4 regions of the Shinella sp. AETb1-6 genome follow, and region 4 is predicted to be linked to each of the others. Evidence: riboswitches for the same ligand, from Rfam matches in the RefSeq annotation. Region 4 holds a riboswitch; each other region holds the start of a gene.
The links. A riboswitch is a leader RNA that binds a small molecule or an ion and turns the genes downstream of it on or off. The one in region 4 is predicted to bind cobalamin.

Region 1: linked by a shared signal. The riboswitch ahead of fdhA (formaldehyde dehydrogenase, glutathione-independent) and the one ahead of GR158_RS16255 (hypothetical protein) in region 4 are both predicted to bind cobalamin.
Region 2: linked by a shared signal. The riboswitch ahead of nrdH (glutaredoxin-like protein NrdH) and the one ahead of GR158_RS16255 (hypothetical protein) in region 4 are both predicted to bind cobalamin.
Region 3: linked by a shared signal. The riboswitch ahead of GR158_RS16670 (acyl-CoA thioesterase) and the one ahead of GR158_RS16255 (hypothetical protein) in region 4 are both predicted to bind cobalamin.

Annotation. Positions count from the first base shown of each region.
Region 1 covers NZ_WUMM01000004.1:248,844-256,671, reverse strand. Annotated here, with positions in the region: gene GR158_RS25090 (hypothetical protein) at 68-259, opposite strand; tRNA gene GR158_RS08990 (tRNA-Pro) at 416-492, shown strand; gene GR158_RS08985 (hypothetical protein) at 624-782, shown strand; gene GR158_RS08980 (hypothetical protein) at 1,079-1,414, shown strand; gene GR158_RS08975 (class I SAM-dependent methyltransferase) at 1,486-2,229, shown strand; gene GR158_RS08970 (SDR family oxidoreductase) at 2,261-2,965, opposite strand; gene GR158_RS08965 (histidine phosphatase family protein) at 3,144-3,770, shown strand; gene GR158_RS08960 (hypothetical protein) at 3,775-4,857, opposite strand; gene fdhA (formaldehyde dehydrogenase, glutathione-independent) at 4,944-6,134, opposite strand; cobalamin riboswitch at 6,315-6,517, opposite strand; gene nrdF (class 1b ribonucleoside-diphosphate reductase subunit beta) at 6,600-7,589, opposite strand; gene nrdE (class 1b ribonucleoside-diphosphate reductase subunit alpha) at 7,604-7,828, opposite strand, start outside.
Region 2 covers NZ_WUMM01000004.1:239,856-247,683, forward strand. Annotated here, with positions in the region: gene GR158_RS08910 (nucleoside-diphosphate sugar epimerase/dehydratase) at 1-1,237, opposite strand, end outside; gene GR158_RS08915 (sugar transferase) at 1,347-1,913, opposite strand; gene GR158_RS08920 (glycosyltransferase family 25 protein) at 2,316-3,050, shown strand; gene GR158_RS08925 (O-antigen ligase) at 3,034-4,374, shown strand; gene GR158_RS08930 (SRPBCC family protein) at 4,537-5,763, shown strand; cobalamin riboswitch at 5,974-6,191, shown strand; gene nrdH (glutaredoxin-like protein NrdH) at 6,441-6,662, shown strand; gene nrdI (class Ib ribonucleoside-diphosphate reductase assembly flavoprotein NrdI) at 6,671-7,069, shown strand; gene nrdE (class 1b ribonucleoside-diphosphate reductase subunit alpha) at 7,066-7,828, shown strand, end outside.
Region 3 covers NZ_WUMM01000009.1:34,079-41,906, reverse strand. Annotated here, with positions in the region: gene GR158_RS16720 (efflux RND transporter permease subunit) at 1-103, shown strand, start outside; partial or broken gene GR158_RS25375 (transposase) at 112-609, shown strand; gene GR158_RS16705 (hypothetical protein) at 724-1,143, shown strand; gene GR158_RS25650 (hypothetical protein) at 1,140-1,517, shown strand; gene GR158_RS25170 (hypothetical protein) at 1,780-1,989, shown strand; gene GR158_RS16685 (flavin reductase) at 1,979-2,479, opposite strand; gene GR158_RS16680 (methionine synthase) at 2,658-3,686, opposite strand; gene GR158_RS16675 (DUF1852 domain-containing protein) at 3,714-4,697, opposite strand; cobalamin riboswitch at 4,954-5,163, shown strand; gene GR158_RS16670 (acyl-CoA thioesterase) at 5,261-6,097, shown strand; gene GR158_RS16665 (LysR family transcriptional regulator) at 6,100-6,987, shown strand; partial or broken gene GR158_RS16660 (SDR family NAD(P)-dependent oxidoreductase) at 7,141-7,828, opposite strand, start outside.
Region 4 covers NZ_WUMM01000008.1:213,162-220,989, reverse strand. Annotated here, with positions in the region: gene GR158_RS16260 (GH36-type glycosyl hydrolase domain-containing protein) at 1-2,939, opposite strand, end outside; cobalamin riboswitch at 3,344-3,572, shown strand; gene GR158_RS16255 (hypothetical protein) at 3,668-3,883, shown strand; gene metH (methionine synthase) at 3,965-7,756, shown strand; gene cobM (precorrin-4 C(11)-methyltransferase) at 7,757-7,828, opposite strand, start outside.

The DNA.
Region 1 (7,828 bases), on a different contig from region 4:
GCCTGGTGCGAGGGTGCCTGTCATGATCCGGGCTCCGGCGCCTGTGCGGCCGCCGATCTGAAAATCCTCAGAAGAAGAAGTACCAGATCAGCAGGACTGCGAAGAGCGGAACGCCCATCAACCAGAGAATAAAAGCGCGAGCCATGGTTGTTTCCTTTCCTTTATTGCGTTGGACGAGGAATGCGCGCACCGCGATTTTGTTCCACCAAGGGTGGGTATCGGCGGGTGTAACGGCCGGCCGCGCGGCCCGCATTTCCATCACGCGACACCGGCCCACGCCGTCCCCGGTCTGCGATTTGAGCCCGTGCGAGAAAAATCCCGCGGCCTCCCCGGGCTTTCCCCAAGATCGCGGATTTTTTTGAACTTTTCCGCTTGTCGAACGGCTGAGCCTGTTCTATAGAGGCGCCGCTGGTCACGGAGTGTAGCGCAGTCTGGTAGCGCACCACGTTCGGGACGTGGGGGTCGAGTGTTCGAATCACTCCACTCCGACCAGCTGAAACCGCTGGAAGATCGCGCGGTTGAATGTTTCCCGAACCCTTTCAGAATTTCGACGATGGCTGCGGCAGTTGCCGGCGTTTGCGCGTGTTGTTATCGTGTCAAAAACGCTTGAATCGGGAGCTTGGATGACGCGTCAGACGATAGCGACCGCGCTGCTTTGCGTTTCGGCTGCCGGCATCGGATTTGCCCTGCTCGCCTTCGTGATCGGTCTCTTCCCGTCGAGCCTGGCGCTGCTGGCGGTCATCGGGCTGGTGGTCGTGAGCCATCTTTTTGCCCGGCGGTAACGGTCACACCGCACTCAATTCCCTCACCGTAAATGGACTGGCCCCATGGTGAAAGTGATTGCCCGGGACTTCATCGATTTCTGAGACGTCGGTTCGGGCCATGACGCCGCTTGGCGCCAGATTGGCGGTTGCAGCCCACTGTTGCAAATCCGCACGTTTCCCGCCTCATGTCCGGGGATGACCACAAACTTGGCGTGGAGATGATTCCCCTTTTGCGAGCACTGCGCTATGGCGAAATCAGGGGCCCGTCCCGAGTCACCGGGTACGGCTGAACGAAGTCCAAGGAAATGGCACATATGAACTCCCGCATCGCAATCCTGGCAGGCCTGGCGCTTGCCCTTACCGCATGCACCACCGTGAGCGTTCCGACGAACCCGCTGCAGGCGCGCTGGAACGGCAAGACCGCCGGCAGCTTCTTCGCCGCCTACGGCCCGCCGATTTCCGACACCAGCACGGGCGGCACGACGCTCTACAAGTGGCGCGGCGGCTTCTCCAAGGGCCGTTCCTGCTCCGTCGAGCTGACCGTGAACGACGCCTACCGTATCACCAATATCCGCGCGATCGGCGACCGCGTCGACCCGAAGGGCGGCCCGAGCCATTGCGAGACCGTGCTCGACGCCGCGAAGGCGTGACGGGCGGCTGACCCCGCAGATCTGACAAGGGCCATGCGGCGACGCATGGCCTTTTTTTCATGGAGGAACACATGGAAGACCGCCTCTACCACGACCCCGCCCTTGCCGATTTCTACGATCTCGAAAACGGCTGGGACCGGTCCGAGGACTTCACCTTCTGCCAGGCGCTCGCCGCCGATGCCGACAGCGTGCTCGACCTTGGCTGCGGCACGGGGGAACTTGCCGTCGCGCTGTCCGGCGACAGGATGGTCGTCGGCGTCGATCCGGCGCCCGCCATGCTGGAGATCGCGCGCGCCAAGCCGGGTGCGGCGCATGTCGACTTCATCGAGGGAGATGCGCGCACGCTGCGGCTTGGCCGGCGCTTTGCGCTCGTCATGCTGACAGGGCACGCCTTCCAGGTGTTCCTCACGCGCGAGGACCGGCGTGCCGCGCTCGCCACCATCGCCGCGCATCTGGCGCCCGGCGGCCGCTTCATCTTCGACAGCCGCGAGCCGGCCTGCCGCGAATGGGAGGAATGGGGGCCGGAGGAATCGCGACGCCGCCTCGAGCATCCCCGGTTCGGCGCCGTGCAGGCCTGGAACGATGCGGCCTTCGACGCCGGCACCGGCATCGTGACCTATGAGACGCATTACGAGATAGAGCAGACCGGCCAGCGCCTGTCGGCCGCCTCGCGCATCGCCTTTCCCACCAAGGAAGAGCTGGAGGCGCTGATTGCCGACGCCGGCCTGCGGGTCGAGCGCTGGTACGGCGACTGGCAGGGCAAGGCCTGGACGCCCGGCGCGCGCGAGCTCATCCCGCTCGGCACGCTCGCCTGACGCCCCCCAAGGCGTTCCCCCAGACGTTTCCTCAGACGGAACGCATCAGGCCGCCATCGACGCGGATGTTCTGGCCCGTGATGTAGCCCGCACCCTCCGAGGCGAGGAAGGCGACGGTCGCGGCGATCTCCTCGCTGGTGCCGTAGCGCTTCATCGGCACGCTGTCGCGCCGCTCCTCGGTGCCCGGCAGGCTGTCGATCCAGCCCGGCAGCACATTGTTGATGCGGATGTTGTCGGCCGCATAGGTGTCGGCGAAGATCTTCGTATAGGCGGCAAGCCCGGCGCGGAAGACGGCCGAGGTCGGGAACATCGACGACGGCTCGAAGGCCCACGCCGTGGAGATGTTGACGATCGACCCGGACTTCTGCGCCTTCATGATCGGCGCGACCAGCCGCACGGGCCTGACGACGTTCAGCAGATAGACGTCCATGCCCTTGTGCCAATCCTCGTCCGTGATGGCGGTGATCTCGGCGCGCGGGCCGTGGCCGGCGCTGTTGACCAGCACATCGATGCGGCCGAAGGTCGAGACGGCGAGGTCGACGAGCCGCTTGAGGTCGTCGTTGGACTGGTTGGACCCGGTGACGCCGATGCCGCCCAGCTCGGCGGCCAGCGCCTCGCCCTTGCCGGACGACGACAGGATGGCCACCTTGAAACCATCTGCCGCCAGCCGCCGCGCCGAGGCCGCGCCCATGCCGCTGCCGCCGGCGGTGATCACCGCTACCTTGTTCTCGCTCATGCCTGTCTCCCGTCTTCGAATGAGAACCGTTGATAGCACCTTCCGCCCCCGCGCGCGAAGCACCTTCCGTCGCCGGACACGGCAAATGCGATTTTCAAAGCCGCTTGGCCACCGGCGCCGATGCGACTATCAATCGAAAAACCGAGCGCCCCCGTCAGGAGCATGACAGATCGTGACTATGCCAGAAGACGCGCCCGCAGCGCGCCCGCGCCGGGCGACCCGCGTCACCCTGCTGTGCCGCGGCGCCACCGCTGCCAACCGGCAGGCGCGGTTCTCCGCCGAGGGCAGCCTCCTGCCGAAGGAACCGGCCCGCGCGGCGGCGCTTGCGGAAAGCTTGCGGCCCTTCGACCGCGTGTTCTGCGCGCCGGAGGCCTGTGCGGCCGAAACGGCGGCGGCCTTCTCCGCCGCACCAACCCCCTGCCCCACACTGCGCGATGTCGACTATGGTGCGTGGAGCGGACAGACGGTGGACGAGATCGCGGGACGCTTTCCAGAGGCGCTGCGGCACTGGATGGCCGATCCGGCCGCGGCCCCGCATGGCGGGGAAAGCTTCGAGGCGGCGGCGGGCCGTGCCACAGGCTGGCTCGATGAAGTGCACGGCACGGGCGGGCGCATCCTTGCCGTGACGCACGCCATGCTGCTCAAGCTGGTTTTCGCGCATGTGGTGGGCGCGCCGCTTACGGCGGTCTGGCGCATCGATGTCGAGCCGCTCGGCTTTCTCGACCTGTCGAGCGACGGGCGCCGCTGGGCGCTGCGCGGTTTCGGCACGGCGTCGCCCCCGGCTGGTCCCGACGGCGGCGCGTGACGCCTCAGCCCGCTGCGGCGAGCGGCAGGAACGGCACGATGGCGCCCGTCGCCTCGTGGCCCAGCGCGTCCTCGTCCGCCGCGATACCCTCCGCGCCTTTGTCGAGGACGGCGCGCCATTGCGAGACCAGCGCCAGATAGGAGCCGCCACCGAAGCGCCGCGCCATCCTGTCCTGCTGGCGCAGCGTGATGCGCACCGTCGCGCGGCTGAACCGATCCGTGTGGGACAGGAAGGATTCCGGTTCCACGCGCCGCGCCAGCCCATCCAGCACCGCCTTGCGCAGGATGGGCAGGTCCGGGCGCGCGAACTGCGAAAAGAGATCCTGGAAGCGCGCATGGTCGTCGATGTCGAAATCGAGATCGCGGCCCAGGCTGTCCATGACAGGATTGGCGGGATGCAGATAGCCGAGCGGCGCATGGTATTTCGGGATCGGCGTGTTGGCCGAATGGGTGCGCCGCGAGCGGATGAGGTGCGGCAGGAGATGGGTGTGCGGTCCCGGCGGCGAGACACCGCCCGTATCCGGGCCGCCGATCTTCTGGAAGACCTCGATGCGGCCGAGGCGGGTCAGCGCGACACGATGCGGGTGTGCCTTCTGGATGGCCGCCGTCGCCGGATTGTGCGGATCGAACAGGCTGCGGCCGATCTCGGCGCGCAGGATGGCGAGAAGGGCCGGATCGTCGGTGCGGATGCAGAAATCGCATTGCGGCAGGGCAAGGCCGAGATCGAAGAGGATGGCGGCCCGGTCCGTCACGCGCACGGCCTCCGTGTCGGGGCCGAGTTCGGTCAGCGCCTTGCGGCCGTTCATCGCCGCGTCGCGCTGCGGCAGGCAGAGCGCCACGCCGTGGCTCCAGCGCTGCGGGCGGCAGCTCAGCGCCTCATAGGCGACGGGCACGATCTGCCCGACCGTATCGGCATCGAGCCGGATGGCGCCACGCGGCGTGGCGCGCACGAAGAGCGTCGGCGCATCGGCCTGCAGATATTCGCCCGGGTCCTGGTGAAATTCCGCGACGGCGCCGTAAGACCCCATGCTCCACCCGGCCCGCCGGTCGATGAGATGATCGATCAGGACATCCCTGATATCCGCCATGGTTTCCTCCGTCTCGATTGAACGCCGCGGCGTTGCATCGGCGGCGTGGACCGCGCCGGCCTTCTACAGCCGGCGCGGCCGGTTTGTCAGGCGGCCTTCAGCAGGTCGCCATGCGGGTCGAGCACGAACTTGGTCGCCGCGCCCTGGTCGAAGCTCTCGTAGCCCTGGACTGCATCGTCGAGTGCGATGATCTTCGCGTTGACGATATCGGCGATGGGCAGGCGATCGTGCAGGATGGCCTGCATGAGTTGCCGGTTGTACTTGAGAACAGGCGTCTGGCCGGTGTGGAAGGACTGCGCCTTCGCCCAGCCGAGGCCGAAGCGCAGCGACAGGCTGCCCTGCTTGGCCGCGCTGTCGACGGCGCCCGGATCTTCCGTGACATAGAGCCCGGGAATGCCGATCGAGCCGGCGGCGCGGGTGATCTCCATCATCTGGTTCAGCACGATGGCCGGCTGCTCGCCGCCCGCATGGCCGCGCGCCTCGAAGCCGACGGCGTCGATGGCGCTGTCCACCTCGTTCGTGCCCACGACCTCGGCGATCATGTCACCGAGGCGATCGCTCTTGGAGAGGTCGATCGGCTCGAAACCCACCCGGGCGGCATGGGCCAGACGGTCCTTGTTGAAGTCGCCGATCATCACGACCGCCGCGCCGAGAATGCGCGCGGACGCGGCCGCCGCAAGCCCGACCGGGCCGGCACCGGCCACATAGACCGTCGAGCCGACGCCGACACCCGCCTTGACCGCCCCGTGGAAGCCCGTCGGCAAGATATCGGAGAGCATGGTGAGGTCGCGGATCTTCGACATGGCCTTGTCGCGGTCCGGGAACTTCAACAGGTTGAAATCGGCATAGGGGATGGTGACGTAGCGGGCCTGGCCGCCGATCCAGCCGCCCATGTCGACATAACCGTATGCGCCGCCGGCACGCGCGGGATTGACGGTGAGGCACACGCCGGTGTCCTGCGACTTGCAGCAACGGCAGCGCCCGCAGGCCACGTTGAACGGCACCGAGACGATGTCGCCGATTTGGAGCATCTCGACGTCGATGCCCTTCTCGATGACCTCGCCGGTGATTTCGTGGCCGAGGACGAGGCCGGGCATGGCCGTCGTGCGGCCGCGCACCATGTGCTGGTCGGAGCCGCAGATATTCGTCGAGATGACCTTGAGGATCACGCCGTGTTCGATACGGCGGCCATCGGGGGCCTCCAGCTTCGGGTCGTCGATGTCGCGGACCTCGACCTTGCCGGGTCGCATATAGACGACGCCTCTGTTCCTGCTCATGTTCTGTCTCCTCCTGGGTTTTGCCTCGTCCGGCCCGCCTGGCGCGCGCCGGATCCTCTCGGAACGACCGCGCACGCCAAGCGGCGGAGCGCGGAACGTCGCTCGACGAAGGATGGAGAGGAGAAGGAAACGGGCCTATCGAGAGGACGCCGTTCACCTCTCGATCGCCCACCGCAATCGGCCGAGTCATCGTTCCAGGGCTGGTTTCCGGGCTTCGGAACTGTCCTTTCGGACGCTGCCGGCACCTTCCCGGCCTGATAGCCAGTGGTCTCTGCCGGAGCTTTCGTTCCGCTACCGTTGCGGGGGCAGCGCCGGTATTCGACCGGCTTCCCAATTATCCATCCCGGCATGGCCGGGACGGCACCCTGTACGCACCCAGCAAATCATCTGGCAGGCCAAAGGACCCTCGGGAATACGACATCGACGGCGCCCCGAGCGACACGCCGCCGAAGGACATCCCGGGGCTCAGAAATCCCAGTCGTCATCCTCGGTCGCGACCGCCTTGCCGATGACATAGGACGAGCCGGAGCCGGAGAAGAAGTCGTGGTTCTCGTCGGCGTTCGGCGACAGCGCCGAGAGGATCGCCGGATTGACCTTGCAGGCCTCGGGCGGGAACAGCGCCTCGTAGCCGAGGTTCATCAGCGCCTTGTTGGCATTGTAGTGCAGGAACTTCTTGACGTCCTCGCTGAGGCCGACGCCGTCATAGAGCTCCTCGGTATAGCGGGCCTCGTTGTCGTAGAGCTCCAGCAGCAGATCGAAGGCAAAGTCCTTGATTTCCTGCTGCTTCTCAGCGCTCAGGCGCTCGGTGGCGCGCTGGAACTTGTAGCCGATGTAATAGCCGTGCACGGCCTCGTCGCGGATGATGAGGCGGATCATGTCGGCGGTGTTGGTGAGCTTCGCCCGGCTCGACCAGTACATCGGCAGATAGAAGCCGGAATAGAACAGGAAGCTTTCGAGGAAGACGGAAGCGACCTTCTTCTTCAAGGGATCGGCGGACGCGTACTGCTCCATGATGAGCGCCGATTTCCGTTGCAGGAACTCGTTTTCCTCCGACCAGCGATAGGCGTCGTCCACATCGGGCGTCAGGCAGAGCGTCGAGAAGATAGAGGAATAGGAGCGCGCGTGCACGGCCTCCATGAAGGAGATGTTGGACAGAACCGCCTCTTCATGCGGCGTGGCCGCATCCTCCATCAGCCGGACGGAGCCGACGCCGTTCTGGATCGTGTCGAGCAGGGTGAGCCCGGTGAAGACGCGGATGGTGAGCTTCTGCTCCTCCGGCTTCAGCGTCGCCCAGGAGGGAATGTCGTTGGACAGCGGCACCTTTTCCGGCAGCCAGAAATTGCCCGTCAGGCGGTTCCAGACCTCCAGGTCCTTGTCGTCCTCGATGCGGTTCCAGTTGATGGCGCGCACCGCGGCGGCGGCCTTCGGGGCCTTGGTCTTCACTTGGATATTCATGGTCTTCCCCGAAATCACAGCGCGCACGAGACACAGCCCTGCACTTCCGTGCCGGACAGCGCCATCTGGCGAAGGCGGATGTAATAGATGGTCTTGATGCCCTTCTTCCAGGCGTAGATCTGCGCCCGGTTGATATCGCGCGTCGTTGCCGTGTCGCGGAAGAACAGCGTCAGCGACAGGCCCTGGTCGACATGCTGGGTGGCCGCCGCATAGGTGTCGATGATCTTTTCCGGGCCGAT
Region 2 (7,828 bases), on a different contig from region 4:
TGAGTTCAGCCCAGCGTTTCGTTGCCCCCATCACATTCGTAGGCCGAACCGCCTTGTCGGATGAGATCAGCACGAAGCTTTCGATTTTCTGCTCCAACGCAATGGTCGCCACAGTCAAAGTGCCGAAAACGTTGTTCCGGATTCCTTCAAGCACATTCGCCTCAACGAGCGGGACGTGTTTGTGTGCCGCGGCGTGATAGAGAACCTGGACGCCATGGGTCCGGATGGCTCGTTCCACCGTCTTGGGGTCTGTCACTGAGCCAAGAACCGGGACGATCGGGTAGTCTCCCGCCGCCAGCAGTTCCTGCTCGATCCGGTAAAGCGAGTATTCGCTCGCTTCGAACAGAACGAGCTTCTTCGGTTTCCGGCGGACGATAAGACGACACAGCTCCGAGCCGATGGAGCCACCGGCGCCGGTGACCATGACGGTCTTGCCGGTAAGCGCTTGGTCGAGCAGCTCATTGTCGGCCGGCACAAAAGATCTTCCGAGCAGTTCATCAATCTCGATTTCGCGAATTTGGCTGACGATGTAGCGTCCGTCCACGAGGTCCGAAATATCCGGCAGGCTACGAATCTTGATGCCGAGGCCCGTCACGCGGCTAAGCACGGCCTGTCGTCTAGTCACTGGGATGGACGACATGCTGAGCACTATTTCCTTGATTCCATATCGATCGATGAGTGACGACAGGTCATTGGAAGAAAAGACGCGGTAACCGCCGAGGTCGCGGCCATGATTGGCAGGATCGTCGTCGATCAGCCCCATGACGTAGCGATTGCCATGGCCTTTAAGGGCACGTGCCAGTTGGGCGGCAGCTGGCCCTGCACCGTAGATGAAAATCGGTTCTTCGCCGCGACGCAAGCCTGTACCTGAAACGAGGATACACTTGGCAGCAAAGCGCATACCGCCGATCAGGAGTGTTCCCAGGATGAAATAAAGGAAAGGTACGGATCGGGGGACGATGCCCTGGCCTGCCATTTCCATTAGAAAGATGATAATGACCCAGCTCATCGTGGCGATGAGCATCGCCTTGATTATGGTCCAGATTGCCGCCTCCGGCAGGTAGCGAATCACGGACCGGTATAAGCCCAGCCGAATGAACACGGGAATCGCGACCACAGGAGCTAGCGCTGCAAGAAGCAAGCGCTGGCTTGTTATCGCCGGCGTCCAAATGGACAGGCGGATGGCATAGCTTGCCCAGAGCGCGAACATCAGAGCCATGATGTCGAAAATGATCATCAAAACCCGCTTCCAGAAGCGGGGCGTTCGGATGATTCTTTCCCTAAGGCGCCTGACCAGAGGTCGGTCGATCCATTCCGAGGTCAACATGATCCTGCCACTAAACTCGCTAATGTTGAATGCCGGTTGCGCCGACCACTTTTATGACGGTCATGGCCAGAATGCGCAAATCGAAAAGAAAGCTTTGTCGCCTAAGGTACTCGGTATCCAATGCAACCTTGTCTTCAATCGCCAGCTCGTCCCGACCATTTACCTGTGCCCAGCCTGTGAGCCCAGGCAAAAGCAAATGTACATCCCTTGATGTGCGTGCGGCTATTAGATCTTCCTGATTGAAAAGAGCAGGGCGGGGCCCCACGAAGCTCATCTCCCCCTTAAGGATGCACCAGAGTTGCGGAAGTTCATCCAGACTTGTCTTGCGCAGGAAGCTGCCGAGAGGGGTCAGGTGTCTTGCAGGATCCCCAAGCAGATGGGTGGCGACGACGGGCGTATCGATCTGCATCGTACGAAATTTGGGCATCCAAAACAGATGATTGCCACGGCCGACGCGCTGCGACCAGTAGAGAATTGGCCCTTTTGATGTGGTGCGGACTGCAGCTGCAAGGACAGCCATAGGTAGAGCGAGAGCGGCAAGCGCAGCGAAGGCCAGGGCGATATCGCATGCACGCTTCATAACCATCGTTAATCGCCTCGAACTGGGTTTACGGATAGACAATCCGCGCGTGAATAGGACAAATTGCTTCCAATCACCAGCGTCATGAGGCGCAGACTAAGAGCCATCGGAACAGGAGCAAGGCGATGTGATATAATGCTGCCGCTTCAGCAGGTGACCGGGGGCATCACAGCCACGTCCTTCGCTGCGCCACGATGCATGATAATCGCGTTCGCTAGAGCAGCCGAAGGCGCGGTCCAGAGCAGTGTAGGTCGCTACGAAACGCTGTGTTATCAAGATTGGATGAGCGTTCTATCATAAGCCACTTGCAGACATGCGGCGGAGAGTGTTACGCGCAAACCGCGAGACGGTGAGGCTCGTTTGCGATCGTATCAGTGACGATCTGTGTATCAGGAAAATGGTTTGGGGATGAGCATTCGTATCTACGCGATCAATCTTGACCGTTCGGTCGATCGCTGGAGGAGTCTATCTCTAAGTGCAGACGCTTTTGGCTTTGATCTAGTTCGAATTTCGGGAGTTGATGGTGCAGAAACGCCGCCCGAAGAGCGCATCGACTGTGATTCAAAAAAATTCAAACGTAACAATGGCCGTGGCATGCTGCCTGGCGAATACGGCTGTTATCGAAGCCATTTGGGAGCACTTGCCACATTCTACGCGACGGGTGAACTCACAGCTGTCATTGTGGAAGATGATATTAAGCTGTCTGTGGATCTTGTTGTGCGTGCCGACGCAGCTATCAAAGCCATTCCGGATGCAGACGTCGTGAAGCTATGCAACCACCGCGTTGTCGGTTTCAAGCATGTCACGACTTCGGAAGCGGGCGATGAGATCGGCCGTGCGGTGCATGGTCCGCAAGGATCCGCTGCGTGTTATGTCGTTACGCGGAAAGGCGCCAAGCGTTTGCTCGAAGGCCTGAACATCATGGAATATCCGTGGGATGTCGCCTTGGAGCGTGGCTGGGCTTATGATGCGCAAATCTACACGACGCGTTATGACGTGGCCGCTCCAGGGCGTGATAGCACGACGATTGCCACAAGTTCTGTATACCGTTCCACCAAGTTTCCCTGGTGGAAGCGGTTCAGGACATACGCTATCCGAATCCGGGAGACTATTTGCAGGATCGGATATGCGCGAAATGGCTGAGCAACCTACGGTATCGCGCACTCGTGTGAACGCCGTGCTGTTTTCTGTTTTATGGGCGCTCATGGCATCCGCTATGCTGGTGGAGAGCGATACCTATCGCTATATCTCCATCGCCTTGGTCGTATTCGCCGTTGTCTGGCAGAAGGATGACGTTCGACGTGTTTCCCGGGACTGGTTGACGACTGCCTGCTACGTTTGGGCTCTTTACGCGGCTGGCCGCTTTCTCTTTGGCGTGTTTGTCGCCGGAGAGAAGGGTACATCGGAATGGCTCTACATCTTCCCAGCCGTGTTTCCGATTGTTGGTGTGGCCCTCTACGCCACCAGAGCCTATGTGTTCGCGGCCGCCACGTTGATTGTTTTCGTTGGTTTTGTGGCGCTCCTGACTACGCTGAGTCCTACCACGATCCTGGCAGGTGCGAGGGCGGCGCCGCTATTTCACAACAATCCCATTCATGCGGGGATTGGCAGTTGCATGCTTTTCTTGACCTCAGTCTTCTGGTCGCTCTACGCGGCGGAGACCGGGCGTTTGAGAGGCCGTTTCAAGTTGCCGGTGTTAGGGCTGGGTGTACTCACGGCCATTCTCAGTCTTTTCGGCGCTCTTGGCGCGCAATCGAAAGGCGCTTGGTTGGCACTCGTCTTCGTCATGGTTCTGATGGCTACTCTCACGTTGCTCCATCATGCGGGCAGATGGCGGTTGCATCTCTTGAGCGGTCTCTTCTTGACTGCGGTGGCGATGGTTTTGATTTCAACCTCCTATGTCGAGAAGGTTGCAGGCCCCACGATCGAAGCCGCGGCGAAACTGACGGATGACACCGTTACGACGGAGGGGCCGATTGCATCCATGCAAAGGGCGATCGCTGACCCGTCGACACCGTCACCCATGCGCGAACGTCTGAAATTGTGGTCGAATGCCATTGAGTTGATCCAGGCCGCTCCGCTCTTTGGTTGGGGCAATGAATGGCTGCGTGAGTGGCGCAAAACGACCTATGCGGACGTCGACTTCACGTTGATCCACAATGGTTATCTCGAAATCATGGTTCGCCACGGCATTCTCGGAATAGCCCTCCTGCTTGTTTTCGTGGTGATCTCCGTCCGCCGCATCCATGCTGCGCACCGCAGTGGTGTCATCTCCTCCAGCCTTACAGCCTATTTGTACAGTCTCGGCTTCTTCTTCTTCTGCACGATAACGACGAACTCCAACAACCGTCTCGCTCTGGGTGAATCCTTCTTCATTCTGGGAGCTGCGGCCGTGTTTGCGATCAGTCTCGCGCAGGAAGATTGGATGCGACGTGAGGACCGCGAGCGTTTGTCCGTCAAGATTTAACCCGCGTCTCGGCAAGCCCACCGGATTACGGCTCCCTGCGCGAGCCGGAGAAGCGGCCCCTAATCGACCTACTCGATTAATTCCCCTCTCTCCGGCATCTTGCCGGCTGTCCGGCACCCCGGAATACTTGGCGTCAAATTGTCATTGAGGGTGTTGTGCGGGATGAGTGCTCTTGAAGCTGTAATCGATGGTGTTGGCGATCGCATCGATGGTCTCGTGGCGGCGCATCGGGCGGGGCATGGGCTGGCGAGGGCGTTTTATCAGGATGCCGAGATTTACCGGCGCGACATGGAGCGGGTGTTCCGCCGGCACTGGCACTGTATCGCGCATGAGAGCGTGATCCCCAACGCCAACGATTTCGAGGTCTTCCGCATCGATACGGAGCAGGTGATCGTCACGCGTGCCGCGGATGGCAGCATCCATGCGGTGCTGAACGTCTGTCGCCATCGCGGGGCCGAGGTCTGCACGAAACAGAAGGGCAATGCGCGCGTTTTCGTCTGTCCCTACCACGCCTGGACCTACGGCAACGACGGCAGCCTCAAGGCCGCGCGGCTGATGCCGAAGGATTTCAGGCGTGAGGATCATGGCCTGAAGACGCTCAACGTCCGCGTGGTCGAAGGGCTGATCTTCATTTCCTTCGCCGAACAGCCGCTCGATTTTTCCGAAGTCGAGAACCTGCTGCATGCCACCTGTGGGCAATATGGCTGGGCGAGCGCGAAGGTGGCGCATCGCGAGACCTATCCGGTGGCGGCGAACTGGAAGCTCGCCGTCGAAAACTATGTCGAATGTTATCATTGCGGCCCGGCGCATCCGGAATATTCGCAGACCCATGCGCTCGAACAGCCGCTGCATATGATCGAGGCGCTGAACGAGGCGATGGAGGCGCGCACCTGCGCGCTCGGCATCGAGGTCGGATCGGGCAATCACTGGCAGACGTCGCGCGAGGGCCGCGAGGCGATCCACGCCTTCCGTTATGCGCTCTATGACGGCGTTCAGAGCGGCAGCGAAGACGGCAAGGCGGTCGCGCCGCTGATGGGCCGCTTCACCGATTTCGATGGCGGCGTCACCTCCATCCATCTCGGCGGCACCACGTTCCTCGTCTGCTATCCCGATCACGGCATGATCTACCGCTTCATTCCGAAAACGGCTGAAAGCTGCGAGATGGAGCTGATCTGGCTGGTCGACGGCAAGGCGGAGGAGGGCAGGGATTACGACCTCGCCAAGCTCACCTGGCTGTGGAAGGTCACGACGGAAGAGGACAAGGCGATCATCGAGCACACCGCACGCGGCGTGCAGTCGCACTACTTCGTGCCCGGGCCGATCGCGCCGATGGAGCAGAACGAGCTGCGCTACATCGAGTGGTATCTGGACGAGATCAGCCGCCCGTAATTGTTCTCATGGCTCGGAATATCCGGGCCATCGCTCCCTTCGCGGGATGGCCGGCATCGTCACGGCGATCGTCGCGCTGCCGGCGCGCGGCGCCGGTTATGCAGGTCGCGCGTGACGATTTCCGATCGCGGACACCATTTCAGGCGCGCCGCCGATCGAGGAAATATTGGATAACCGATCATAGCTGTTGACGCATTTTTTACCTCGTCTACTATATCTTGTGTTCGAGGTTCCTTCGATTCGAAAGTGTCGAGGGCTAAGATGGGAACCCGGGGCGGCCATGATGGCCGCATTGTCCGGGGCTGCCCCCGCAACTGTAAGCGGTGAGCGTTCATCCGATGATGTCACTGAGGCGCCAATGCCTTGGGAAGACGGATGACCGTGTCGACCCGTGAGCCAGGAGACCTGCCTCGCGCATGAACGTCCACGGGCGGGGTGTCCGGATGGCGAGCGACGGGTCGCGAATGATCTCGCCCCCGCGTCTCCCTGTGCACCCTGCTGAAACTGTCTCTCGGGGTGAAGCCATGTCGATCTTGTTTACAGTCTCTCCGCGCGTTTAGGCGGACGCCCCTGACCGGTCGTCCCGCGGGCGGTCGCTTATGTCTCTGCAATATTTCGAACGGTCATCGGCGGATGGCCGATCGCTTCCCCATGCCTGATCGAAAACGAGGAAAACCATGTCCATAACAGTCTATTCCAAGCCCGCCTGCGTCCAGTGCACCGCGACCACCCGCGCGCTCGATCGCCAGGGCATCGATTACAGCGTCGTCGACGTCTCCGAGGATGCCGATGCCTTCGCGCTCGTGCAGGGTCTCGGCTATCGCCAGGTTCCCGTCGTCATCGCGGGCGAGCGGCATTGGGCCGGTTTCCGCCCGGACATGATCAGCGCGCTCGCCTGAACGGGCCGATGGGCGGGCTCGTCTATTTTTCAAGCCGGTCGGAGAACACCCGCCGCTTCGTCGAGAAACTCGGCGTCGCGGCCGTCCGCCTGCCGGTCGATGCGACGGACGAGCCGCCGAGGGCGCAGGCGCCCTTCGTGCTGGTCTCGCCGACCTATGGCGGCGGCGGGGAAAAGGGAGCGGTGCCGAAGCCGGTGATCCGCTTTCTGAACGATCCGCACAATCGAAGCCTGATCCGCGGTGTCATCGCGGCCGGGAACACCAATTTCGGCACCGGATACGCGCGTGCAGGCAACATCGTCTCCGCGAAATGCGCCGTGCCGTACCTCTATCGTTTCGAACTGCTCGGAACGGATGAGGATGTCGACAACGTCAGACAAGGGCTGGAACGATTTTGGACACGATGACGATAGACAAGCCGGCAAAGGTGCCGGAAATCACCGCGCAGGACTATCACGCGCTCAACGCCATGCTGAACCTCTACGACGAGGAGGGCAAGATCCAGCTCGACAAGGACCGGCAGGCGGCCAAGCAATATTTCCTCCAGCACGTCAACCAGAACACGGTGTTCTTCCATAATCTTCGGGAAAAGCTCGATTATCTGGTGACAGAGGGCTATTACGAGCAGGAGGTGCTGGACCAGTATTCCTTCAATTACGTGCGCGACCTCTTCGACCACGCCTATGACAAGAAGTTCCGCTTCCCGACCTTCCTCGGTGCGTTCAAATATTACACGTCCTACACGCTGAAGACCTTCGACGGGAAACGCTACCTCGAGCGCTACGAGGACCGCGTCTGCATGGTGGCGCTTGCACTGGCGCGCGGCAACGAGGCGCTTGCCCGCGACCTCGTCGACGAGATCATTTCCGGCCGCTTCCAGCCGGCGACGCCGACCTTCCTCAATGCCGGCAAGAAGCAGCGCGGCGAACTCGTCTCGTGCTTCCTGCTGCGCATCGAGGACAACATGGAAAGCATCGGCCGCGCGATCAATTCGGCGCTCCAGCTTTCCAAGCGCGGCGGCGGGGTGGCGCTGTCGCTCACCAACCTTCGCGAAATGGGCGCGCCGATCAAGCAGATCGAGAACCAGTCCTCCGGCGTCATCCCGGTCATGAAGCTGCTGGAGGATAGTTTCTCCTACGCCAACCAGCTCGGTGCGCGGCAGGGCG
Region 3 (7,828 bases), on a different contig from region 4:
GACCCTGTTCATGACGCCCGTCATCTTCGTCGAAATCGAGAGACTGTCGGCTGCCATCCAATCGCTGTTGCCGAAACGGCGGCCGGGGGTGGCTGTGTCTTGATCGATCACTCGCCGGCTGGCTACGGGCCACATAGAAACGCTCTATAACCGTTTCATTCGCTGGAGCCGGCTTGGCGTCTTCGACCGTATCTTTGCGGCGCTGGCCGGTGAAGGCCCCAAGCACGAGCGCATCATGATCGACGCCACGCACCTGAAAGCACACCGCACGGCGGCGAGCCTGCTCAAAAAGGGGATGTTCCCCGTCGTATCGGGCGAACAAAGGCAGATTGAATTCCAAACTGTACACCGTCTGCGATGGTGAAGGACGACGCCCGATCATCATGCTGCTCAGCGAAGGCCAGAGGCATACAGCCGTGCATCCCTTCCAGCCGGAGCCGCAAAGTCCCATTCGCCCACGACAAAGTCCTCTATCGTCAGCGCCACAAGGTTGAGAACCTGTTCGCCAAACTCAAGGACTGGAGGCGCATCGCCACACGCTATGATCGATGCGCCCACACATTCTTCTCAGCCATCTGCATCGCAGCCACAGTCATCTTCTGGCATTGATCAATGAGATGCTGTAACGGGGCCTGCGTCGTGCACCACCGGCTCGCGCATCTTGCAGTTGCCCACGGCAAGCTGTCGCTGTTCCCGTATCAGTCTCAATCGGAGGAATACGGGATGAAACTGTTTATCGGACTGGATGTATCACTCGCAAAGACCGCAGTCTGTGTGATCAACGAGCATGGCAAGATCGTAAAAGAAGCGCAGGTTCCCAGTGATCCCCAGGTTATCGCAGACTTTGCAAACACCCTGGAGGGAGCGGTCGCCATCATAGGCCTGGAAGCCGGACCGTTGTCCCAGTGGCTGCAGCGCGGTTTGACTGATGCGCGGCTGGATGTCGCTCTGATGGAAACCCGACAGGTAAAGGGCGCACTCAAGGCAATGCCGATCAAAACGGATCACCTATACCACGCTTGCGCGAGGCGGATTGCGTGCCCGTGCCGCATCTTGCGCCACGCCGGATTACCTCGCGTGCCGCGCTCGAGAAGCGTATCGGCCGCCTTTCCGAAGAAGCAGGTGTCGCGGATGTCCTCGTGATCGGCGGCGGCGTCAATCCGCCGGCCGGGCCGTTCGCCTCCTCGATGGATCTGCTGGAGACCGGTTTTCTCGACCGCTACGGGATCACAGACCTGGCGATTGCAGGGCACCCGGAAGGGAGCCCGGATTTTTCCGGGGCGGCAGCGGAGGAAGCGTTGCGCAGCAAGAAGGCTTTTGCAGAGCGTACCGGCGCACGGCTGCGCATCGTTACGCAGTTCGGTTTCGATGCGGAAAAGGCCATTGCCTGGGCTGAGGACCTATCGCGAGTCGGACTCGACATGCCGATCCGTATGGGGTTTCCGGGCCGGCGAAGATTAGGACGCTCATCAAATACGGAACATTGTGCGGCGTCGGCAACTCTCTTTCTATGCTGACACGGCATGCGAGCAGCCTCATGTCGCTGGCGGCCGGCTATTCGCCAGATACTTTCGTCACGCCGCTCGAACGACAATGGGGAGGGACTTCATGTCTTCCCCTTCGGCGGCCTGGACAGGGCCGCCGCCTGGCTGCGCAAGCGCGGTTCGTGGTAGCCCCTACGAGGCGACCGGTTCCGGCACGATGGTCTTGATGATCGAGGCGTCCAGCGCCTCGTAGGCATGCAGGCCGATCATGTCGTAGCGTTCGGTGCGGGTCTGCATGTTCTCGAGCATTGCTCTGGTCGAGCCGCTCGGGCGCGACCTGGAGATTGAGACCGGCCTTGAGCGTGGCGAAGCGTTCGACGGCGGCAATGAAGCGGTCCTGCTCGGGGATCGCGACGATGCCTTCGGCCAGCGTCCAGAACTTGTTGATGTAGTCCGGACGCTTGAACGGGCGCACGCCCCGAGAGGATTGATGGCTAAGCGCTAAGATAGCGACGCATGCAATAAAGCAGCGTTGCCTGTTCTTCGTTCTCACGGATATCGATTACGCGCCCGAAGAGGATACGGTGGGTCGCTTCGTCAACGGCATTGGTGAATTCGCATTCGAAGCTGACCGAGGCGTTCGCCAAGACTGGAATACCCGTGATACCCTCTCTCCAGTCACCATGTGCAAATCGGTCACTCACTGGCGTCTTTCCGCCGAAGACGTTCGAGATGTCCTCCTGGTTCGGCATCAGGGTGTTGACACAGAAATGGCGCGGGCGCTCGAAAGCAGGAAAACAGGAGCTCGCACGATTGATGCACACAAGAAGCGTTGCCGGCGTATCGCTGACACTGCAGACCGCTGAGGCGGTGAAGCCATAGCGCTTTCCGCCAGATTTGGTGGTTACGACGCTGACCGCCGCGCCGAGGCGCGACATTCCATTGCGAAACGTGGCTTTATCTACAATGTCGAAGCGGTGGTCGATCATGCCCATGTCGGCCTCTCAGGCGCGTGCGGGACTGGCGAAACCGAGGCAGCCGCCAACGTCCCCTGTCCGTATTCGGTTTATCAAAGTCCGTCGTCGCAGAATCAGCACGACCACACCGACGAAGTTGGTATAGCCGTGCTGGAATTGCAGTACCGACTGGTTTGCGACACCCCGGCCCAGCGAACTAGGCCGTGAGTTCTCTTCGGACGATCTCGGCGCCCGCGCTCAAGGCATTCAGTTTGCCTCTTGCCACGCGCCGTGACAGGGGCGCCATGCCGCAGTTGGTGCAAGGGCAAAGTTTGTCGGCGTCGACAAATTGCAATGCCTTTCGCAGAGTGTTGGCGACCTCTTCCGGCGTCTCGATGGTGTTGCTCGCCACATCGATGGCGCCGACCATCACTTTCTTACCCCGAACAAGTTCCATGAGATCCATTGGAACATGGGAGTTGTGGCACTCCAGCGAGATCATGCCGATACTGGATTTCTGCAGTTTGGGGAAAGATTCTTCATACTGCCGCCACTCCGACCCGAGGGTCTTTTTCCAGTCGGTGTTCGCCTTGATCCCGTAACCGTAGCAGATATGCACGGCCGTTTCGCACTTGAGCCCTTCGATTGCCTTTTCCAGGGTCGCAACACCCCAGTCATTCACCTCGTCAAAGAAGACATTGAATGCGGGCTCATCGAATTGGATGATATCCACGCCAGCAGCCTCAAGCTCCCTGGCTTCCTGATTCAGGATTTTGGCGAACTCCCAGGCCAGTTTTTCGCGGCTCTTATAGTGGTTGTCGAAGAGCGTATCGATCATGGTCATCGGACCCGGCAGAGCCCATTTGATGGGCTGCTTCGTCTGCTGACGCAGGAACTTCGCGTCTTCAACGAAAACGGGCTTCTGTCGAGACACGGCGCCGACGACTGTCGGAACACTCGCGTCATAGCGATCCCGGATTCTGACAGTCTCGCGTTTCTCAAAATCAACGCCATCGAGGTGCTCGATGAACGTCGTGACGAAATGTTGGCGCGTTTGCTCACCGTCGCTGACGATGTCGATACCTGCCTGTCGCTGATCGTCCAAGGACAGGCGCAAGGCGTCTTGTTTGCCCTCGATCAGTTCTTCATCCTGCAATTTCCAGGGCGACCAGAGTTTCTCAGGCTGTGCAAGCCACGAGGGTTTCGGCAGGCTGCCGGCGGTGGACGTGGGCAAGAGTGTTTTCATGTCAGGCAACCTTATGCGTTCAGCTCGTCAAAGAACGGCGTTGGAAGACCACTGCTCAAGAATGGTCTTATATGGTTTGATGAAGTGCTCCTCAGCGAACTTTCCCTGCTCGGCGGCCAGGCGGCTGCGTTCTTCCCGGTCATAGACAATTCGGGTCAAAGAATAGTCCGAGTGCTGCAAACTTGGCTGGTAGCATGCCCCTGCTGTGGAATTGGCGTTGTAGATTTCGGGCCGGTAGATCTTCTGGAACGTCTCCATCGTGCTGATGGTGCTGATCAGTTCAAGATTGGTGTAGTCACCAAGCAGGTCACCGAGAAAATAGAAGGCCAAAGGCGCAACGCTGTTCGGCGGCATGAAATACCGGACCTGCAATCCCATTTTGTGGAAATAATGGTCGGTCGAAGACAATTCGTTCTGCTGGTATTCAACACCCAAGACAGGGTGCTGATTGCCCGTCCGGTTATATGTCTTGCTGCTCGAAGCGCTCAGGCAGATCACCGGCGGCTTATTGAAAGCCTTTTTGTAGGCATCTGAACTCAAAAAGCTTTTGAACAATTTTCCATGCAGATCGCCGAAGTTGTCCGGTACGCTGAATTCAGCGCGGCCCTTGTTGTGCGCCGGCAGCAATACGCTGAAGTCATAGTCCCGGACGTAAGAGGAAAAATTGTTCCCGACAATGCCCTGAACGCGTTCGTTGGTTTTCCGATCGAGAATGCTCGTTTTCAGGATTTCGATCAGCGGGAAGGCATCACTACCGCCATCGTCGCCGATGGTCAGCTCAGCCGAAACGATTTCGAGTTCGACGGAATAGCGATCGCCCTTTGGGTTGTCCCAATGCGCCAAGGCATTGAATCGGTTGTCAATCATCTTCAAGGCGTTACGCAGGTTCTCCTGCCGGCTCTCGCCTCTGGCTAGGTTGGCAAAATTGGTTGTGATGCGCGTGCTATCTGAGGGGCGATAGTCCTCATCGAACGAAATGCTCTTAATAGAAAATATAAATTCGTCGTTCATGGCGATCCGAGGCGCGAATTTCCGAGCTGAACCCTGCATGTATTTCTCACTTGTCTGACTGTATTTTCCGCTTCCGCAGTTGGGAGCCTGCATACACTCTGCGGTCAACGGAGTTGCCAGCTATGTAGCTGAAGCATCAATCGGCTAAAAATGGTATTATCTCATCGACGGATGAGCCACGCTCATGGTTTGGCTTGATGAAGCCCCCTCCGCGACATTCCCGTGATCGGCACCTTGACCACTCCAGCGACATGCGACATTGGTTCATCATCGTGGTTCTGCGGGCGAAAGTCCGGAGCCAAGAGGGAATTCGGTGAGGGCTTTGTTGCAGCCCGATGCCGAAGCTGCCCCCGCAACTGTAAGCGGCGAGCGAAGGTCCATTCGTGTCACTGAGGCATGCCTTGGGAAGACGGACCAGAGCGAAGACCCGTAAGCCAGGAGACCTGCCGCGGTAGATAACGTCCACGGGCGGGGTGTCCCGGAGTGCCGCTTTCGCGATCGGCCCCCTCGTGCCGTCGTCTCTGCGTCATGCCACTGCCCGGCCGCAACTGATGGCAGTGCCGATGACAGAGATCGCGACGATAGAAGAGCCAGCGCAGCACGGCTCGACAACCAGTCTCATCGATATCGTTTTTCCCGGAGACACCAACCATCACGGCACCTTGTTCGGCGGAACGGGGCTTGCTCTCATGGATCGTGTTGCTTTCATCGCGGCAACCCGGTTCGGGCGAGCGCCGTTCGTGACCGCCTCATGCGAGCGCATTGATTTCAGGCAGCCCGCGCGTATCGGGCATATCGTCGAATTCTCAGCCAAGCCGGTCAAAGCCGGTCGCCGCTTCCTGACGGTCGAAGTCGAAATGGCGGCAGAGACCATTGTCGGTCGGCAGCGGCACATTTGTACGCGCGGCACCTTCCATATGGTCGCCGTGCCGGAGGGCGAGGACGCCGCGCATCACGCCTTGCCCGAACTGCTTCACAAAGAGGCACGGTGCACGGGCGGAGCAGTTACCATGGTCGAGATTGTGTTTCCCGATCAGGCAAACAGCGTCGGCCGGATGTTCGGGGGCGAAGCGATCGCCTACATGACCAAAGCCGCATTCGTCGCAGCATCGCGCTACTCCGGCAAGCTGGTGGTCCTCGCCTCATCGGAGCGTATCGATTTCGCAAGAGCAATCAAGATCGGCGAAATCGTCGAGGCGGAAGCACGCGTCGAGCGCGTGGGCCGTAGCTCCATGTCCATCGAGACCAGACTTTGGTCCGAAAACCTCCTGACGGGGGAGAGGCAGATTACGGCAGCCGGGCACTTCACGATGGTGGCGGTCGACAAGGATCATCGGCCAGTGCCGGTTGGGGATGTTGCCACGGCGGACATCGTTCCCCTTGAGCACGGGCGGGCATAGCCATGCTGGACAGGCAACATCTGTCGATCCTGCGTGAAGTCCACCGCCTCGGCAGCCTGACCGCTGCCGCGGAGCGGCTGAACGTCTCCCAATCCGCTCTCAGCCACACGATCCGAAAGCTCGAAGAGCGCTACGGCGTGGCAATGTGGGAAAAAGACGGCCGCAACCTTCGCCTCACCGAGGCAGGCCGCTACATCGTGACGCTGGCGCAACGCGTTCTGCCCCAGATCGAAAGGGCTGAAGATGTCCTGTCGGATTATCGCGACGGCCAGCGAGGTTCGCTCAAGATCGGTATGGAGTGCCATCCTTGCCACCAATGGCTGATGGGTGTCACAAAACCCTATCTCGTGGAATGGCCGGATGTCGGCCTGGAACTGACGACGTCGTTCGCTCTCGGGGGCGTGGCGGCGCTGACCGGATACGAGATCGATATCCTGATCACGCCGGATCCGATCGAGGCGCTGGGCATCCATTATCTGCCGGTGTTCGATTACGAACTGGTGCTTGCCGTTCCGGCCGATCATCCGCTGGTGCTCAAAAGCCATGCCGAGCCTGCGGATCTTCTGGATGAGACACTGTTCACCTATCCGGTACCGCCAGAGCGGTTGGACGTTTTCACGCAGTTCCTGGTGCCCGCCAACTGCCGGCCGCGGCATCACCGCAATGTCGAGACGACGGAAATGATGCTCCAACTCGTGGCGGCAGGCCGCGGTGTAAGTGCCATTCCGAACTGGCTGGTGCATCGGGAAGCGGCAGCGCTCGGTGTCCGCCCCGTCCGTATCGGTGAGAGCGGGATACAGAAAAGCATCCATCTCGGCTTAAGAGATGGCGACGACACTGTCGATTTTATCGCTGGGTTTCTCGCGACGTCACGCCAAGCGTCTGCATGACGGAACGCCATCCCCATTAGCATTGGGCTGGTAGAATTTGCTGATCTTGATCATCAAGCACAACTCGCCGCCTTTGCGCCAAATCCCGAAAAGCGCAGTTCCGGTAGATAGACCGGCTGAAAGGCTCTTGAGTAGATTAGAATCGCCGACTGGCGCCACCGCTTGAGCGCCCGTGATTTCCACCAGCGAACCGCACATAAAGGCCGCCTCGTCGGATGCAAGGAAAGCGACGAGGGCAGCGACCTCCTCCGGCTTGCCAATGCGACCGAAGGGCACCAGCCTGTCGAGGTCTGCGATGGTGCGCCCGGACCGTTTCACTCCGGCCTCCAGCATGGGCGTGTGGATTTCGCCGGGGCAGACGGCGTTGACGCGGATTTTGTCCGGCGCGTAATCACGAGCAAGGTTCTGCGTGAAGCTCGCCACCGCCGCTTTCGTGACATTGTAGGCAATGTGGTTCGGCGCCGGATGGAGCCCCCATTGTGAGGCCGTATTCACGATGGCGCCGCCGCCGGCCGCAATCATATGCGGCAGCGCCGCCTGGCAAAGGTGGAACATCGCATCGAGATTGACCGCGAAGCTCAGTCGCCAGTCCTCCGGTGTCAGCGACAGCAGATTGCCGCGGCGGTTGATGCCGGCATTGTTGCAAAGCACGTCGATGCGGCCTTCCGTTCCGATCACGTTTTCGACGATGGCCCGGCAACCTTCCGCGGTCGCAATGTCACTGGCGAAGGCGCGCGCCCTGCTACCCGCAGCGCCGATCTGCGCGGCCGCCGCGTCAGCCCCTTCACCGTTCATATCCGTAAGCACGACGCTTGCGCCCTCGGCGGCGAAGCGGGCGCTG
Region 4 (7,828 bases):
TGGCTGACGGACCAGGCGATCATCGGTGACAGCATCCAGACGATCGCGAAGGGCACGCCGATGAAAGGAAGGCCGGTCTTCGAGATCGCGGCAAGGGCGACGGAAGCGACCGCCAGTGCCGGGGCCTGCCACATCGCCTTGTAATGGGCGAGGATGCCGCCGCGCGCCGCGCTGTCGGCCTGGGCGGCGGTGCGCCATTCCAGCATCATCTTGCGGCTGACGAAGGTGCGGTAGAGCGAGCGAACGATGGCGTCGCCCATCAGTGCTGCGGAATGCGCGATGAAGGCGATGCGCAGGGCGACCTGCGCGTTGGCCGCGCGGATGTCGGAGAACACGCGATGCACATGGGCGCGCGCCACGATATCGCTGCTGCGCGGCATGAGGCCGGAAATGAGCGAGAGCGTCGGCGCCACGAACAGCAGGAAGATCAGCACCAGCTGCCAGATCAGCGCCTGGCGCGGCTCCATATAGTACCAGCCCATCACGGAGGCGACGAGCCAGGCGATGGGGATGAGGCTGCGCCTGAGGTTATCGTACATCTTCCAGCGGCCGAGCATGGAAATGCCGCTCGACGGCCCGAAAAGATAGGGCAGGAGCTGCCAGTCGCCGCGGGCCCAGCGATGCTGGCGCGAGGTCTCCACGCCGTAGCGGGTCGGGAAGTCCTCGACGAGCTCCACATCGGTCACCAGCGCACAGTGCGACAGCGAGCCTTCGAGCAGGTCGTGGCTGAGCACCGAGTTTTCCTCGATGCGGCCCTTCACGGCGGCCTCGAAGGCATCGACGTGGTAGAGCCCCTTGCCGGTGAACGTGCCCTCGCCCGCGAGGTCCTGGTAGACATCGGAAACGGTGAAGACGTAGGGGTCGACGCCGCGGTCGGCGGAGAAGATGCGCTGGAAGGTCGAGGCTTCCTTGCCAGTCGTCAGCGAGGGCGTCACGCGTGGCTGGAGGATCGAGTAGCCGGCGGTGATCTCGCCGGTCGCCTCGTCGATGACGGGGCGGTTGATCGGATGGTGCATCTTGCCGACGAGCTTGGTCACGGCATCGCGCATCAGGCGCGTGTCGGAATCGAGCGTCATGACGTATTTGACGTCCGACGGCACGACATTGGCGCCGGGCAGGAAGGTCGTGTCGCCATCGCCGCGCAGCAGCAGGTTCAGCTCGTGCAGCTTGCCGCGCTTGCGCTCCCAGCCCATCCACGCGCCTTCCGACGGATTGTAGAGGCGGCGGCGGTGCAGCAGGTAGAAGCGCGTGCGCCCGTCAAAGGCGTAGCGCGCGGACAGTTCGGCGATCTCGCGCTTGGCATATTCGAGAACGTCGAGATCGGCAGGCGTTTCCTCGCTCTGGCTGTCGGCCCAATCGCTGAGAAGCGCGAAATAGATCTCGCCGCGCGGGTTGGCGAGATAGTGGACCTCGAGATTACGCACCAGTTCATCGACATGGTCGCGTTTCGAGATGAGGCAGGGCACGACGAGCAGCGTGCGCGCATCCTCGGGGATGCCGTCCTTGAACTCGTAGCCGACCAGCCGTGACGGCGTGACGAAGAAGGTCACGAGCGTGTTGAACAGACCCGTCGCGCCTTCCGAGGCCGGCAGCGCGAACAGCACGAGCATGATCAGCCAGGCGCCGTTGGGAATATCGAGCTGGTCGAGGAAGTAGTAGACCGCAATCATCGCCAGCAGGGTGAGGATGATGTTGGGACCGGCAATGGCGAGCCAGTCGAGCTTGCGCGTCATGCGAACGACGCGCTGGACGACCGAGGGATGGTAGCCGATGCGCTTTTCGAGCAGCTTGCGCTTCTTGCCCACGAGGAACGCGCCGACATTGGCGCGATAATCGGGATCGCCGGCATTTTCCGCGGCGTCTTCCTCGGTCATGGCGAGCGCGATTTCGGTGACCTCCAGCTCGCTCTTGCCGGAGCGGCGGGCGAAACGCTCGATCGTGTTGCGGTATTTGTTGCGCGAGCCGAAATCCAGATCGCTGTAGTCCGACCGCTGACGCAGCGCCTCGTCGAGGCGGCTGACGCTCTCGAACCAGACCGGCCATTCCGCGTCATCTATCGTACGCAGGCCCTTGATGAGCGAACTCATCGTCACGTTGCCGGAAGACAGGCGGTTGTTTTCCGCCACGATCAGCTCTTCCAGATCGCTGCCGCGGCTTTCGATCTTGCGTTCCAGCCACTGGATGACCGCGCCCGATGTCTGAAGGCCGTCGCGCAGGCGGTAGAGAAGCTGGACGACGAAGGTGTTGTCCTCGGTCAGGCTCTCGATGGTGCGCAGATGCGCAATCGACTTCTCCGCGTCGTTGAGGCGCACGAGCTCGTCGGCCACGTCGTTGGCCTTGAGGCGCATCTTGCGCGAGCGTTCGACGCGGCTGGAAATACGCCGCAGGTTCTCCAGAAGCACGAAGCGCACGAAGGACGGCAGGGCCCAGAGCTCGCCGATCTTCAAAGGATCCACCGTCTGGAAGCCCTGTACGAAGGCGGTCAGGCTTTCCTGCGAGACACTGCTGTGCGTATGGGCGACATAGAGCCAGGCCAGGGCCAGCGTGCGCGGAAAGGGCTGGCCGTCGATCTCCATGGTGGGAAGCTGCCGGTAGAAGCGGCGGGGGAAGTCGCGACGGACTTCCTGGATCGCTTCCTCGATCACATAGAAATTGTCGAGCAGCCACTCGGCCGCCGGCGTAATCTGCGCGCCGGCCTCCACGTCCTTGGCCGTGACCTGATAGACGCGGAAGATTTCCTTCTCGTTTTCCTTGTGCCGTGCCCGGAAATCGAAGGGGCGGAAACCCGGAAGCACCGCCGTCTTGTCTCGGGCGAGCGCTTCGCCGCAGGCGGCGAGCTCCTCCAGCGTGAGATAGGTGGCGCGGATCGAGTCGTTATAGTCGATCTGCCGGATATCGGCGTCGCGCGAAGGGGCTTGCGGCGTAGTATGAAGGGACATGTCTCTGATTCTGGAACCGGCCATGTTGAGCCACCCGGCAGCGGCCGTTGCGCCGGATTGTCTTTCGCGGGCGGGCTTCGTTCTACTGTCGCGATCAGCCATGACACCCGACCGCGCCCTCATGGCGCTCCAGATGCGATTTTGGCTCAAGCGACACGCTGTTTGTCATCCACGCCGCGTGGTGCATGAAAACGGCATTTTTTAGCCGTAAGGACAGAGACTTGCAACCTGTCAACAGGGCAGGATGGCGCAGCATGGACCCTCATCTGCGGTTTTGGTGAATCGCGCACCCTGAACAGGAGACGAGCCCGCGCGAGGTGCAGGCGGACAAACAATGCACGGGGATAAAAAAGGTTCCCGCCCGAATGCGCGCCGCCTGCCATTGACTTGATATCCAAGCGGCGCGAGGTTGCCGGCATCAGGGTCTTCCGAATCGAAAACGGTCCGGAGGCTAAGAGGGAAGCCGGTGCGAGGCCCAGGACATCAAGACCTGGGCATCAAGACCGGCGCTGCCCCCGCAACTGTAAGCGGCGAGCGTCTGTCGCTCCGCGCCACTGGTATCATGCACCGGGAAGGCCAGACAGACGCGACGACCCGCAAGCCAGGAGACCTGCCCTGATAGCTGTAACGACCTGGGCGGGGTGTCCCAAGGGTGCGCTTGCAATGCCAGGGATTGGCGACAAGCAGCGTGCGTCCGGCCATCCCCCAATGATCCGATTGGGGAAGACATGTTTCAACTCACCGAAAAACAGGCATCCGGCACCGGCAACCCGGAATCCGTGTTCATTTCCTGGCTTCTCTGGCAGCCGCGCGGCGCCGACCTCGCCGCCGAGGCGCTGAAGGAAGTGCACAAGCTCGCACGACTCGACAATCCCGACCCTGATATCGCGCGGCTGAAGGCGCTGTTCACGTCGCTGGCGGGCGCGGACGGGCCGCTGCACTAGGCGAGCGCACAAAACATATGTTGACATAAAGATATCTTTATGTGATCTCCGGTGCGAGATGCAGCACCGGAGGGTTCTTCCATGGCCAATTCCCACCTGGACGACTTGTTCGGCCCCGAACAGCCACCGCGCGACGGACGCGAGGTCCTCGCCGCCCTCAAGGCCGCCGCGCGCGAACGCATCCTCGTGCTCGACGGCGCGATGGGAACCGAGATCCAGACCCTGAAGCTGGTGGAAGACGATTTCCGCGGCGAGCGCTTCGGCGATTGCGCCTGCCACCAGCAGGGCAACAACGACCTGCTGACGCTGACCCAGCCGGGCGCCATCGAGGACATCCATTATCGCTATGCGCTCGCCGGTGCGGATATCCTCGAGACCAACACGTTTTCCTCCACGACGATCGCCCAGGCCGATTACGGCATGGAGGACATGGTCTATGAGCTGAACCGCGACGGCGCCCGCCTTGCGCGCCGCGCGGGCCTGCGCGCCGAGCAGAAGGACGGCAAGCGCCGTTTCGTGGCCGGCGCGCTGGGGCCGACCAACCGCACCGCCTCCATCTCGCCCGACGTCAACAATCCCGGCTATCGCGCCGTGACCTTCGACGACCTGCGCATCGCCTATGCCGAGCAGGTGCGCGGCCTTATCGACGGCGGCGCCGATATCATCCTGATCGAGACGATCTTCGACACGCTGAACGCCAAGGCGGCGATCTTCGCCACGCACGAGGTCTACGCGGAAAAGGGCATCCACCTGCCCGTCATGATATCAGGCACGATCACCGATCTCTCCGGCCGCACGCTCTCCGGCCAGACGCCGGAGGCCTTCTGGAATTCGGTTCGCCATGCCGATCCCTTCTCCATCGGCCTCAACTGCGCGCTCGGTGCCAATGCCATGCGCGCCCATCTCGCCGAGATTTCCGCCGTCGCGCAGACCTTCGTCTGCGCCTATCCGAATGCCGGCCTGCCCAACGCCTTCGGCCAGTATGACGAAAGCCCGGAGGAAATGGCCGCCCAGATCGAAGACTTCATGCGCGACGGGCTGGTCAACATCGTCGGCGGCTGCTGCGGCTCGACGCCGGCTCATATCCGCGCCATCGCCGCCGCCGCCGCGCACCACAAGCCGCGCGAAATCCCCGATATCCCGCGCCATATGCGCCTGTCCGGTCTCGAACCCTTCACGCTGACCGACGCCATTCCCTTCGTAAATGTCGGCGAGCGCACCAATGTCACGGGTTCGGCCAAGTTCCGCAAGCTCATCACCGCCGGCGACTATGCCAGCGCCCTTGATGTCGCGCGCGATCAGGTCGCGAACGGCGCCCAGATCATCGACATCAACATGGACGAGGGCCTGATCGATTCCGGCAGGGCGATGGTGGAGTACCTCAACCTCATCGCCGCCGAGCCGGATATCGCCCGCGTGCCCGTCATGATCGACAGTTCCAAATGGGAGGTGATCGAGGCCGGCCTGAAATGCGTGCAGGGCAAGCCGCTGGTCAATTCCATCTCGCTGAAGGAAGGCGAGGAAGCCTTCCTGCACCACGCCAGGCTCGTGCGCGCCTATGGTGCGGCCGTCGTGGTGATGGCCTTCGACGAGACCGGACAGGCCGACACCAGGGCGCGCAAGGTGGAAATCTGCACGCGCGCCTACAGGCTGCTGACGGAGGTTGCCGGCCTCGCACCCGAGGATATCGTCTTCGACCCCAACATCTTCGCCGTGGCGACGGGCATCGAGGAGCACGACAATTACGGTGTCGACTTCATCGAGGCGACGGCCGAGATCACGCGCACGCTGCCGCATGTCCATATCTCGGGCGGCGTGTCCAACCTCTCCTTCTCCTTCCGCGGCAACGAGCCGGTGCGTGAGGCGATGCACGCGGTCTTCCTCTACCACGCCATCCAGGCCGGCATGGACATGGGCATCGTGAATGCCGGCCAGCTCGCCGTCTACGACACGATCGAACCGGACCTGCGCGAGGCCTGCGAGGACGTGGTGCTGAACCGCCAGCCGAAGGCCGGCGGCACCGCCACCGAACGCCTGCTCGACATCGCCGAACGCTTCAAGGGCGCGGCGGGCAAGGAAGCCAAGGAACGCGATCTCGCCTGGCGCGAATGGCCGGTCGAAAAGCGGCTGGAACATGCGCTGGTCAACGGCATCACCGAATTCGTCGAAGAGGACACGGAAGAGGCGCGACAGAACGCCGAGCGCCCGCTGCACGTCATCGAAGGACCGCTGATGGCCGGCATGAACGTGGTCGGCGACCTGTTCGGCGCGGGCAAGATGTTCCTGCCGCAGGTCGTGAAGTCCGCCCGCGTGATGAAGCAGGCCGTCGCCGTGCTCCTGCCCTACATGGAAGCCGAAAAGCTCGCCAACGGCGGCAGCGGCGAACGCCAGACTGCGGGAAAAATCCTGATGGCGACCGTCAAGGGCGACGTGCACGACATCGGCAAGAACATTGTCGGCGTCGTGCTCGCCTGCAACAACTACGAGATCATCGACCTCGGCGTCATGGTGCCCGCGACGAAGATTCTTGAGACGGCCAAAGCCGAAAAGGTCGATATCATCGGCCTCTCCGGCCTCATCACCCCCTCGCTCGACGAGATGGTGCATGTCGCCGCGGAGATGGAGCGCGAAGGCTTCGACATTCCCCTCCTCATCGGTGGCGCCACGACGAGCCGCGTGCACACCGCCGTCAAGATCCATCCGCGCTACGATCGCGGCCAGGCGGTCTATGTCACCGATGCCAGCCGCGCCGTCGGCGTCGTCGGCAGCCTGCTCTCCGCCGACATGAAGCCGGGCTATGTCGAGACCCTTCAGGCGGAGTACCGCAAGGTGGCCGACGCCCATGCCCGCAGCGAGGCCGAAAAGCAGCGCCTGCCCATCGCCAAGGCGCGCGACAACGCGTTCAAGGCCGACTGGTCGGCCTACCAGCCGAAGACGCCCTCCTTCCTCGGCACCCGCGTCTGGCAGGATTGGGACCTCGCGGACCTCGCCCGCTATATCGACTGGACGCCGTTCTTCCAGACCTGGGAGCTGAAGGGCGTCTATCCGAAGATCCTCGACGACGAGAAGCAGGGGCCTGCCGCCCGCCAGCTGTTTGCCGATGCGCAGGCGATGCTGGAGAAGATCATTTCGGAAAAGTGGTTCACGCCGAAGGCCGTCGTCGGCTTCTGGCCGGCGGGGGCCGTGGGCGATGATATCAGGCTCTTCACCGACGAGGCGCGCAACGAGGAGCTGGCCACCTTCTTCACGCTGCGCCAGCAGCTCTCCAAGCGCGACGGCCGGCCGAACGTGGCGCTCTCCGATTTCGTCGCGCCCGTCGACAGCGGCAAGCCCGATTATCTCGGCGGCTTCGTCGTGACGGCCGGCATCGGCGAGATCGCCATTGCCGAGCGCTTCGAGCGGGCGAACGACGATTACAACTCGATCCTCGTCAAGGCGCTGGCCGACCGTTTTGCGGAAGCCTTCGCCGAGCGCATGCATGAAGTCGTGCGCAAGGAACTCTGGGCCTATGCGCCGGACGAGACCTACGCCCCGGCCGATCTCATCGGCGAGCCCTATGCCGGCATCCGCCCGGCGCCGGGCTATCCCGCCCAGCCGGACCACACGGAGAAGACGACGCTGTTCCGTCTTCTCGATGCGGAACAGCAGATCGGCGTCGCGCTGACGGAGAGTTATGCCATGTGGCCCGGCTCCTCCGTTTCGGGCCTGTATATCGCCTCGCCCGAAAGCTACTATTTCGGCGTCGCCAAGGTGGAGCGCGACCAGGTGGAGGATTACGCCCGCCGCAAGGACATGTCCGTGACGGAGGTCGAGCGCTGGCTCGGCCCGGTGCTGAACTACGTGCCGGCCCCTGCTGCCGCAGCTGCGGAGTAATCAGTCGCCGCGGCCGCGGAAGCGGCGCTGGTAGGCGGGGTCGTAGAGCGAGCTTTCGCGGAAATCCTCGGC